3 regions of the Streptomyces sp. NPDC048603 genome follow, and region 1 is predicted to be linked to each of the others. Evidence: riboswitches for the same ligand, from Rfam matches in the RefSeq annotation. Region 1 holds a riboswitch; each other region holds the start of a gene.
The links. Region 1 has a riboswitch for cyclic di-AMP ahead of ACGFQ9_RS04995 (peptidoglycan DD-metalloendopeptidase family protein). Riboswitches for the same ligand answer to the same signal wherever they lie in the genome.
Positions count from the first base shown of each region.

Region 1 (3,263 bases):
TCGTGGTGGAGCCGATCCAGGGCAAGGGGGTGCACGCGGCACCGCCCGGATTCCTCCGGGCGGCCCAGGAACTGCTGCACCGGCACAAGGCCCTGCTCATCGCGGACGAGGTGCAGACCGGGCTCGGACGCACCGGGGACTTCTACGCGTACCAGCACGAGAAGGGCGTGGAACCGGACCTGGTGTGCGTGGCCAAGGCGCTCTCGGGCGGATACGTGCCGGTCGGGGCCACCCTCGGGCGGGAGTGGATCTTCCGGAAGGTCTACTCGTCCATGGACCGGGTGCTCGTCCACTCGGCCAGCTTCGGCTCCAACGCGCAGGCGATGGCGGCGGGCCTGGCGGTGCTCTCGGTGATGGAGGACGAGGGGATCGTGGACCGCGCCCGGGCGACGGGCGACCTGCTGCGGGGGCGGCTCGCCGCGCTGGTGGACGAGTACGAGCTGCTCTACGAGGTCCGCGGGCGAGGGCTCATGATCGGCATCGAGTTCGGGCGCCCGTCCTCGCTCGGGCTGCGCAGCCGCTGGGCGATGCTGCAGGCCGCCCGGAAGGGGCTGTTCGCCCAGATGGTGGTGGTTCCGCTGCTGCGGAAGCACCGGATCCTCACCCAGGTCTCCGGGGACCACCTGGAGGTCATCAAGCTCATTCCGCCGCTGATCGTCGACGAGCGGGACGTGGAGCGGTTCGTCACCGCGTTCCGGGACGTCATGGACGAGGCGCACCAGGGCGGCGGGCTGATGTGGGAGTTCGGCCGGACGCTGGTGAAGCAGGCCGTCGCCAACCGGTGACGGCCCGCTCCGGCCTGCCGGCGCGTCAGACGTCGTGCGTCAGACGAGGAGCCGCGTGCGCAGGGTGTCGAGGGTCCCGGGCGTGAGCCCGAGGCCCCCGGCCAGGTAGCCGTCCACGCCGCCCCAGGTCTCCTCGATGGTGTCGAACGCGGCCGTGAGGTACTCGGCGCGGGCGTCGAACAGCGGGGCGAGCAGTTCCATCACCTCGGGCGAGCGGGCTTCCGGGGTGTCGCCGCTGCGGCGGATCCGGTAGCGGCGGTGCGGGGCGTTGGATTCCAGGTAGTCCGCCAGGATCGCCTCACGCCCGACGCCGAGCGCGAGCAGGGTGACCGCGACGGAGACCCCGGCCCGGTCCTTGCCTGCCGCGCAGTGCAGCAGGGCGGGCACGCTGTCCGCGGCCAGGGCGTGCACCACCCGGCTGTGCTCGGCGGTCCGGGTCAGGACCGACTGCCGGTAGGAGCGGGTCATGCGTTCCGCGGCCCGGCCCTCGCCGAGCAGCGCGCGCAGCTGGGTCAGGTCGCCGTCGCGGACCATCCTCCAGAACTCCTTGCCGTCCGCCGGGTCGGAGAGAGGAATGTTGACATTCCGGACACCCGGCAGCTCGACGTCGGGGCCCTCCAGTGCCCGGTCCGCGGCGTTGCGGAAGTCGAAGATCGTGTGGAGTTTGAGCGATGCGAGAAACTCTGTATCGGTTTCGGTGGCATGCGCCAGATGTCCGCTTCGGAACAGAACTCCCGATCTGACCCTCCGTCCATCGGAGGCTGACAAGCCGCCCACATCACGGAAGTTGCGCACTCCGGACAGTTCGGGCTCAGTGGACGGGGTGCCGGGTATCTGCTGAGTCACACGCACTCCTCCGCGTCGGTGGTGCTCGTGAGCAGGATCATACGGTGACGTTGAGTGGCTGACCGCGGAACTCCAATTCCCTACTCCGTAAGGGTGTTGCGGATGCGGAATGGACGCAGGGTGACCGGAATTCCGTTGATCCATTGCCCCGGTGATTCATTCGCGGAAATTCGCAGCTTGTTCGGTGCGCCCGAACTGCATTACGGTCAGCCCCGATCCGGGTGGAACGCCGAATCCTGCCGCCGCCCGGGAAACCGCAACCAGACCATTCACGTGTACGGCAGGAGCGGGGGAACCAGGTAGGCCGCCGTCCGGATCTTTGATTCCGGACGGCTCGGGGTTAAGCCGTGGTAACGGCCGGACATCTCCAGTCCGAACCCGACAGCTCACCCCGCAGGCGACGGAGAGGAATGCGCCATGCCCGGAAAGGGTAAGCACCGCCGTCCCAAGTCCCGCCCGATATCCCGCGGTTTCGTCGCGGCCGGCACCGGCGGCGCGGCGCTCGCGCTCCCGCTGCTGGGTGCCACCTCCGCGAACGCGGTCGAGCTCCCGGCCGCGCCCACCGTCACCGCACTCCCCGCGCAGGCTCCGGCCGCCGCCCCGGTCCAGGCGGTGCCCGCCTCCCTGCGGCAGGCCCCCTCCGTCTACACCGTGGTGTCGGGTGACTGCCTGTCGCAGATCGCCCAGGACCAGGACATTCCGGGCGGATGGCCCAGCCTCTACGCCGGCAACCGCGAGGCCGTGGGCTCCAACCCGGACCTGATCCGCCCCGGCCTGCGGCTCACCCTGAGCGGCGCGGACGGTGCGGACGCCGGGCAGGCCGAGGCCCCCGCCGAGCAGCCGGCGGCCCCCGAGGCCGAGGCGCCCGAGGAGGAGGTCCCGGCCCCGCAGGAGGAGGCCCCGCAGGCGGCCGCCCCGCAGCCGTCCGCCCCCAAGTCCGCCGCGCCGCAGCGGACCACGACCGGCACCGCCTCCCGCAGTGAGCGCGCGGCCGCCCCGGCGAGCGCCGCCGGCTTCGTGGCCCCGGTCATCGCCGGCATCAACACCCCGTACAAGGCGAGCGGCAGCATGTGGGCCAGCGGTACCCACACCGGTGTCGACTTCGGCGCGACCTTCGGCACCAGCGTCAAGGCGGTCGGCGCGGGCACCGTGGTCTCGGCCGGCTGGGCCGGCTCGTACGGCAACGAGGTCATCATCCGGCACGCGGACGGGCACTACTCGCAGTACGGCCACATGTCCCAGCTGTCCGTCTCGGTCGGCCAGACCGTCACCGCCGGCCAGGAGGTCGGCCTGGTCGGCTCCACCGGCAACTCCACGGGCCCGCACCTGCACTTCGAGATCCGCACCACGCAGAGCTACGGCTCGGACATCGACCCGCTGGCCTACCTCCGCTCGAAGGGCGTCTCCGTCTGACGGGACCCGGGGGATGCCGCACGCGCGGCGGAGGTGACCGGGGCCGGGATTCCGAGGGGGATTCCCGGCCCCGGTCGCATGCCGGGGCCTATTCCGCCCGTCCGGGTGGCAAAGATCACGGTCCGTCAACCCCTGGCTACGGTCGCGTAGGTCACAGGTGTCGGGGAAAGATAAGGCGTCGTGGCAGGCGACGACTCGACGAACTCGACATTTCAGACC
Region 1 covers NZ_JBICVY010000002.1:278,055-281,317, forward strand. Annotated here, with positions in the region: gene ACGFQ9_RS04985 (aspartate aminotransferase family protein) at 1-785, shown strand, start outside; gene ACGFQ9_RS04990 (tyrosine-protein phosphatase) at 825-1,631, opposite strand; cyclic di-AMP (ydaO/yuaA leader) riboswitch at 1,849-2,044, shown strand; gene ACGFQ9_RS04995 (peptidoglycan DD-metalloendopeptidase family protein) at 2,049-3,044, shown strand; gene ACGFQ9_RS05000 (SGNH/GDSL hydrolase family protein) at 3,225-3,263, shown strand, end outside.

Region 2 (3,263 bases), on a different contig from region 1:
CGGTGCCCTCCTCGATGCCGCGGGCCAGACGCTCCGGGTTGGTGACGAACAGGTCGTCACCGACGAGCTGGACCTTGGCACCGAGCTTCTCGGTGATGACCTTCCAGCCGGCCCAGTCGTCCTCGAACAGCGGGTCCTCGATGGAGACCAGCGGGTACGCGGAGACGAGCTCCTCGTAGTACTCGGTCATCTCGGCGGCCGAGCGGGCCTGGCCCTCGAAGTTGTACTTGCCGTCCTTGTAGAACTCCGAGGCGGCGACGTCGAGCGCGAGCGCGATGTCCTTGCCCGGGACGTAGCCGGCCTGCTTGATGGCCTCGAGGATGAGGTCCAGGGCCTCGCGGTTGGAGCCCAGGTTCGGGGCGAAGCCGCCCTCGTCGCCGAGGCCGGTGGACAGACCCTTGCCCTTCAGCACGGACTTGAGGGTGTGGTAGACCTCGGTGCCCCAGCGCAGCGCCTCGGAGAAGGACTCCGCACCGATCGGCGCGATCATGAACTCCTGGATGTCCACGTTGGAGTCCGCGTGCGAACCGCCGTTGAGGATGTTCATCATCGGAACGGGCAGCAGGTGCGCGTTCGGGCCGCCGAGGTAGCGGAACAGGGGCAGGTCGGAGGCCTCGGACGCGGCGTGGGCCACGGCCAGGGAGACACCGAGGATGGCGTTGGCGCCGAGGGAGCCCTTGTTGTCGGTGGCGTCCAGGTCGAACATGGCCTGGTCGATCAGGCGCTGCTCGGTGGCGTCGTAGCCGACCAGCTCCGGGCCGATCTGCTCGATGACGGCGAGGACGGCCTTCTCGACACCCTTGCCCATGTAACGGCTGGGGTCCCCGTCGCGGAGCTCAATGGCCTCGAAGGCACCGGTGGAGGCACCCGAGGGGACTGCAGCACGGCCGGTGCTGCCGTCGTCGAGGCCAACCTCGACCTCGACCGTGGGGTTGCCTCGGGAGTCCAGGATTTCCCGGGCTACGACGACGTCGATGGACGGCACGAGCATCTCCTTCTGGGATGTGACGCTAGGTGTGCGGCGGCATCGGGGGCCGTGGCACGACCCCTGCCGGACTAGAGCCTAACCGGAGCAGGAGGGTCGGCCGGTCGACCGCCCGGGTCCTGGGACGAAAAAGGGCCCGAATACCCGTCTTCCCGGACATACGGCCCCGGCTGAGGCCCCGTCCCGGCCCCGGCGGGGGCCGCCCGGCCACACACGACCGCCCGGCGCGTGGGTATCGCGCCGGGCGGATGTCCTGCCGCCGGGAAGGCGGTGGGAAGAGTTCGAGCAGACGTCAGGAAAGCTTCAGCTTCTGACCCGGGAAGATCAGGTCGGCGTCCGAGACGATGTCCTTGTTCAGGTCGTACAGCTTCTCCCAGCCACCCTGGACCTGGTGGGCGTCGGCGATCGCGCCGAGGGTGTCGCCGGTCTTGACCTCGTAGGAGCCGTTGCCGGTCTTCGGCGCGGCCGGGGCCGGGGTGGCCGGCTTGGCCGCGGGCTTGGTCGGGGCCGGAGTCTGCGCGCGCTCGGACCGGGTGACGGTCTCGGTGCGCTTCGTCTCCTTCTTCGACTGCGTCTTCTTGCTCTCGGACTTCGCCTTGGACGAGGAGCCGTTCGAGTTGCCGCCCGTGGAGCCGCCGTTGTAGGCGGAGTTGGTCAGGCCCTTGCCGCAGTGCGGCCAGGCACCCTTGCCCTGGCTCTTGAGGACCTTCTCGGCGACGGCTATCTGCTGCGCCTTGCTGGCCTGGTTGGCCTGCGGGGCGTAATTCTTGCCGCCGAACGCCGCCCAGGTGGAGGACGAGAACTGCAGGCCGCCGTAGTAACCGTTGCCGGTGTTGATCGACCAGTTGCCGCCGGACTCGCACTTCGCGACGGTGTCCCACTGCGAGGCGGTGGCGGCGTTCGCGGTGCCCGCGGCCATCAGCGGGGCGGCGATCGCGGCACCGGTGACACCGGCCAGCGTGACGATGCGGGTGGCCTTGGAGGCGCGACGGTGCTTGCCCTTGCCGGAAAGCAGCATGGAACTTCTCCTCACCGACGCCTGCGAGGTGAGCTGTCGGGTTCGGGCGGATGAGTTGCCCGGCCTCGCGTCCTAGCGCGTGGCTTTACCCCTAGCCGGTCGGTGACCGTCGGTCAGAACGGTCGCGTTCCGGCGGAAAACCTGTGGTTCCCCCGCTCCTGCCTTCGGCGCTTGCGCGACGACTGTTCCCTCCGCCCGCCGGCAGGACTCGGCGATGCGGTCGAAGGGGCCCGCGGTGGCGAGCGATTCAGAAGGTAGACAGGTCCTGCCCGGATGTTCAATCGGGGTTCCGAGCCCGAAATGGCCCCTACTTGCGCTCCCCGAAGGGGTGTTTGCGCAGGTGAGGGGCCACTTCGCGGAAGGTCACAGGGAGGACACGCCAGTTGAGCGGAAGAGACGCAAGTCTCATTTGAACGAAAGGGACATTGAGCCCTTTTCGGCTGCTCGAACTGGCCCTATTCCGCGGTTACATCCAGTTTCTGACCCGGCTTGATGAGGTCCTCGTCGGTACCGATGACCTGCTCGTTGGCCGCGTAGAGGGCCTTCGCGCCCCCCTTCACTCCCTTGGCGTCCGCGATGCTCGTCAGGCTGTCACCGGACTTCACGGTGTAGGTGGAACCGGACTGCGGGGCCGGCGTGTCAGAAGTGGCGGGAGTCTCGACCGCGGCTGCCCCGCGGTGGCGTCCGGTGCCCGCCGCCGGGTCGGTCTGCGCGGCTGCGCCCTGCTGCGCGGCGGCAGCTGACGGAGCGGCGGACGGGGTCGCCGCCGGGTCCGCGGTCGTGGTGGAGATGGTGGACGCGTTCGCGGCGTCCGGCGCACCGGGGGTGGCGCCCGGGGTCGCGGGGACCGACGGGTCCGCCGGGGAGGTCGGCGTACCGGGGGTGGTCGGCACGGCCGGCGTGGTCGGACTGCCGGGAGTGCCCGGAGTGTTCGGGTTGCCGGGAGTACCCGGAGTATTCGGGTTGCCGGGAGTACCGGGAGTGTTCGGATTGCCCGGAGTGCCCGGAGTGCCGGGAGTCGTCGGCGTGGTGGGCGTGATCGGCGGGGCCGTCGGGTTGCCGGTGAACGGCGGCGGGGTGGGAGCGGTCGGGGCCGTCGGCGCGGTCGGGGCGGTCGGCTGCTGCTCGGGCGCCACCGGGGCCACCGGCGCGGTGGGGGCGACCGGAGCGGCGGGCTCCACGGTCGGGGGCATCGGGGCCGGCATGGCCGGAACGCCCGGCATGAACACCCCGCCGGGGGTGCCGGCCGGATCGGACTGC
Region 2 covers NZ_JBICVY010000004.1:88,294-91,556, forward strand. Annotated here, with positions in the region: gene eno (phosphopyruvate hydratase) at 1-991, opposite strand, end outside; gene ACGFQ9_RS10240 (transglycosylase family protein) at 1,278-2,003, opposite strand; cyclic di-AMP (ydaO/yuaA leader) riboswitch at 2,007-2,183, opposite strand; gene ACGFQ9_RS10245 (transglycosylase family protein) at 2,459-3,263, opposite strand, start outside.
Region 2: linked by a shared signal. The riboswitch ahead of ACGFQ9_RS10240 (transglycosylase family protein) and the one ahead of ACGFQ9_RS04995 (peptidoglycan DD-metalloendopeptidase family protein) in region 1 are both predicted to bind cyclic di-AMP.

Region 3 (3,263 bases), on a different contig from region 1:
GGGCCGCCCTGGCCGCCGCCAGCGGCTCCAGCAGCATCCGCAGCTCGAGCAGATCGGCCGCCTCCTGCTCGGTCGGCTCGGCCACGCACGCCCCGGCGTGCCGCCGGGTGATCACGAACCCCTCGGACTCCAGGGTGCGCAGCGCCTCGCGGACCGGGACCCGGGAGACTCCGTAACGGCGGGCCAGCAGCTCCTCGGTGAGTCTGCCGCCGGGTGCGAATACGCCGGTGACGATGTCGTCGCGAATTGCCGTACACACCGCATGCGCAGGAATACGCAAGACCGGACCTCCGCCTGATTACGAGCCGCCGATTCGACACCGGTACCGATCGGATACCGATCCAAGAACTGTATGGCAGCGCGCGGGAATTTCCGAGTACGGACGGGAAAACGGAAGGATCCGGAGACGGAAGAAGGCCCCGGCTCGGTGAGCCGGGGCCTTCTTCGGGATCTTCGGGTCTTCAGGGTCTTCGGAGACCTTCGGAGACCTTCGGGGTCTTCCGTCCGGTCAGACGGTGACGCCGTGATTGCGCAGGTACGTGATCGGGTTGACGTCCGAGCCGTAGTCGGCGCCGGTGCGGGCCTCGAAGTGCAGGTGCGGGCCGCTGGAGTTGCCGGTGGAGCCCGACAGGCCGATCTGCTGGCCCGGGGTGACCTGCTGGCCGACGCGGACGCTGAGCGAGGACATGTGGCCGTACTGGGTGTACGTGCCGTCCACGTGCTTGATGACCACGTTGTTGCCGTAGGCGCCGCCCCAGCCCGCCTCGACGACGGTACCCATGCCCACGGCGCGGACCACGGTGCCGGAGGCCGCGTGGAAGTCGATGCCGGTGTGGCTGCCGGAGGACCACATGCCGCCGCCGGCCTTGTACTGGGTGGAGACGTAGGAGTCGGCGAGCGGCGAGACGAAGGTGCCCAGCCGCTTGCGCTCGGCCTCGCGCTCGGCGCGCTCCTTGGCCTCGCGCTCCGCCTTCGCCCTGGCCTCGGCCATGCGCTTGGCCTCGGCGGCCCGCTGCTTGGCCTCGGCCTCGGCCTGCGCCTTGAGGGCAGCGGCCTCGGCGGCCGTCTCGGCGGCGGCCTGCTGGGCGTCGGCCTGGGCCTCGATCTCGACGGCCGCGTCATCGCCGATGCTGATGTGGTTCAGGGCCGGGTCCTGCGGCGCGCTGTCGTTGTCGGCCGCGAAGGCCGGGGCCGCGAAGGCGCCGATGACGCCGGTGGTGGCGAGCGCGGCGATCCCGGCTATGCCGGCGGTCTTCTTCGTCAGGCGGCTGGAACCACGGTGCTTGCCGGCGCCACGAGTGCCCATGAAAAGGGTGATCCTTTCCTTCCCTCTCGCCTACCGGGTTAGCTGACGGGTTCGGAGCAGGAAGGTCTCCTACGGACCCCTCCGCGGAGGAGGTCCGATTCACCCCAGGGACTGATGTGGGTCCCCGGCTCCCCAGGCTCGCGCCTGACGGGGACTCGGCGATCGCTGTCCGGTGCCGCGGGTGCGGCTGTTGCAGCTGACGGACAGCGAGACCGACGCTAGGCGGATCATCACTCGATCACCAAATGGACACGGCTTTTTGTTGCGTACGCCACACGACATACGGGCAACCCCACCCGTAAAAGGGGCATTCGAGACGCATGAGGTCCTGGCGGACAACCCGCCAGGACCTCATGGCCCGAAACCCGTTTGACGTCGGCCGGACTCAGCCGCCCGGCGCCAAACCGGGTGTCACCGCGGTCAGTTGGCGACCACGGTCACCTCGCCGATGCCCAACGCCCGTACCGGCTCCTCGATCTGCGACGCGTCGCCGACCAGCACCGTGACCAGGCGGTCCACCGGGAAGGCGCTGACGACGGCCGACGTGGCCTCCACGGTGCCGGTTTCGGCCAGCCGCGCGTACAACTGCGCCTGGTAGTCGTCCGGGAGCTGCTGCTCGACCTGGTCGGCGAGGGTGGCGGCGACGGACGCCGCGGTCTCGAACTTCAGCGGGGCCACGCCCACCAGGTTCTGCACCGCCACGTCCCGTTCGGCGTCGGTCAGGCCGCCCTCGGCCAGCGTCCGCAGCACCTTCCAGAGGTCCTGCAGCGCCGGACCGGTGTTCGGGGTGTCCACGGAGCCGCTGATGGCCAGCATGGCCGCTCCGGTGCCCTCCTGGGTGGACCGCAGCACCTGCCCGAAGGCGCGCACCCCGTAGGTGTAGCCCTTCTCCTCGCGCAGCACCTTGTCCAGGCGGGAGGTCAGGGTGCCGCCCAGGCAGTACGTGCCGAGCACCTGGGCCGCCCACACGCGGTCGTGCCGGTCCGCCCCGATCCGGCCGATCAGCAGCTGCGTCTGAACCGCGCCGGGCCGGTCCACGATGATCACGCGCCCGGTGTCGTCGGCGTTCACCGGGGGCACCGGACGGGGCGCGGCGCTGCCGCCGGTCCAGCCGCCCAGGGTGTCCGCCAGCACCGCGTCCAGGTCGATGCCGGTGTAGTCGCCGACGACGACGGCGGTGGCGGTGGCGGGGCGTACGTGGGCCTCGTAGAAGGCGCGTACGGCGGCGGAGTCGATCCGGGCGACGGTCTCCTCGGTGCCCTGGCGCGGCCGCGACATCCGCGTGGCGGCCGGGAACAGCTCCTTGTAGAGCTGCTTGGCGGCCCGGCGCTGCGGGTTGGCCAGCTCGTGCGGGATCTCGTCGAGCCGGTTGCGGACCAGCCGGTCCACCTCGCCGTCGGCGAAGGCGGGGGCGCGCAGCGCCTCGGCGAGCAGGCCCAGCGCCTTGGGCAGCCGGGAGGCGGGGACCTCCAGGGAGACCCGGACGCCGGGGTGGTCCGCGTGCGCGTCGAGGGTGGCACCACAGCGCTCCAGCGCGGCGGCGAACTCCTCGGCGGAGTGCTTGTCGGTGCCTTCGGACAGCGCCCGCGCCATGATCGCGGCCACGCCGTCCAGGTCCTCGGGCTCGGCGTCCAGCGGGGCCTCGAGGAAGATCTCGACGGCCACCACCTGCTGTCCGGGGCGGTGGCAGCGGAGCACGGTCAGGCCGTTGGGCAGGGTGCCGCGCTCGGGAGCGGGGAAGGCCCACGGCTTGGGTGCGCCGGCCTGCGGCTGCGGGTGGAAGGTCATCGTGACGGCTGCGGTGTCGCTCACTGCTCCGCCCCCTCGTTCTCGTCGTTCTCGGCATCGTCGGCGTCGGCGTCGGCGGCCAGCGGCTCGTAGGCCAGCACCGCGCGGTTGTCGGGACGCAGCCGCGCGGCGGCCACGGCCTGCACCTCCTCGGCCGTGACGTCGAGCA
Region 3 covers NZ_JBICVY010000016.1:131,440-134,702, reverse strand. Annotated here, with positions in the region: gene ACGFQ9_RS32645 (GntR family transcriptional regulator) at 1-280, opposite strand, end outside; gene ACGFQ9_RS32640 (M23 family metallopeptidase) at 509-1,306, opposite strand; cyclic di-AMP (ydaO/yuaA leader) riboswitch at 1,319-1,477, opposite strand; gene ACGFQ9_RS32635 (M16 family metallopeptidase) at 1,727-3,094, opposite strand; gene ACGFQ9_RS32630 (M16 family metallopeptidase) at 3,115-3,263, opposite strand, start outside.
Region 3: linked by a shared signal. The riboswitch ahead of ACGFQ9_RS32640 (M23 family metallopeptidase) and the one ahead of ACGFQ9_RS04995 (peptidoglycan DD-metalloendopeptidase family protein) in region 1 are both predicted to bind cyclic di-AMP.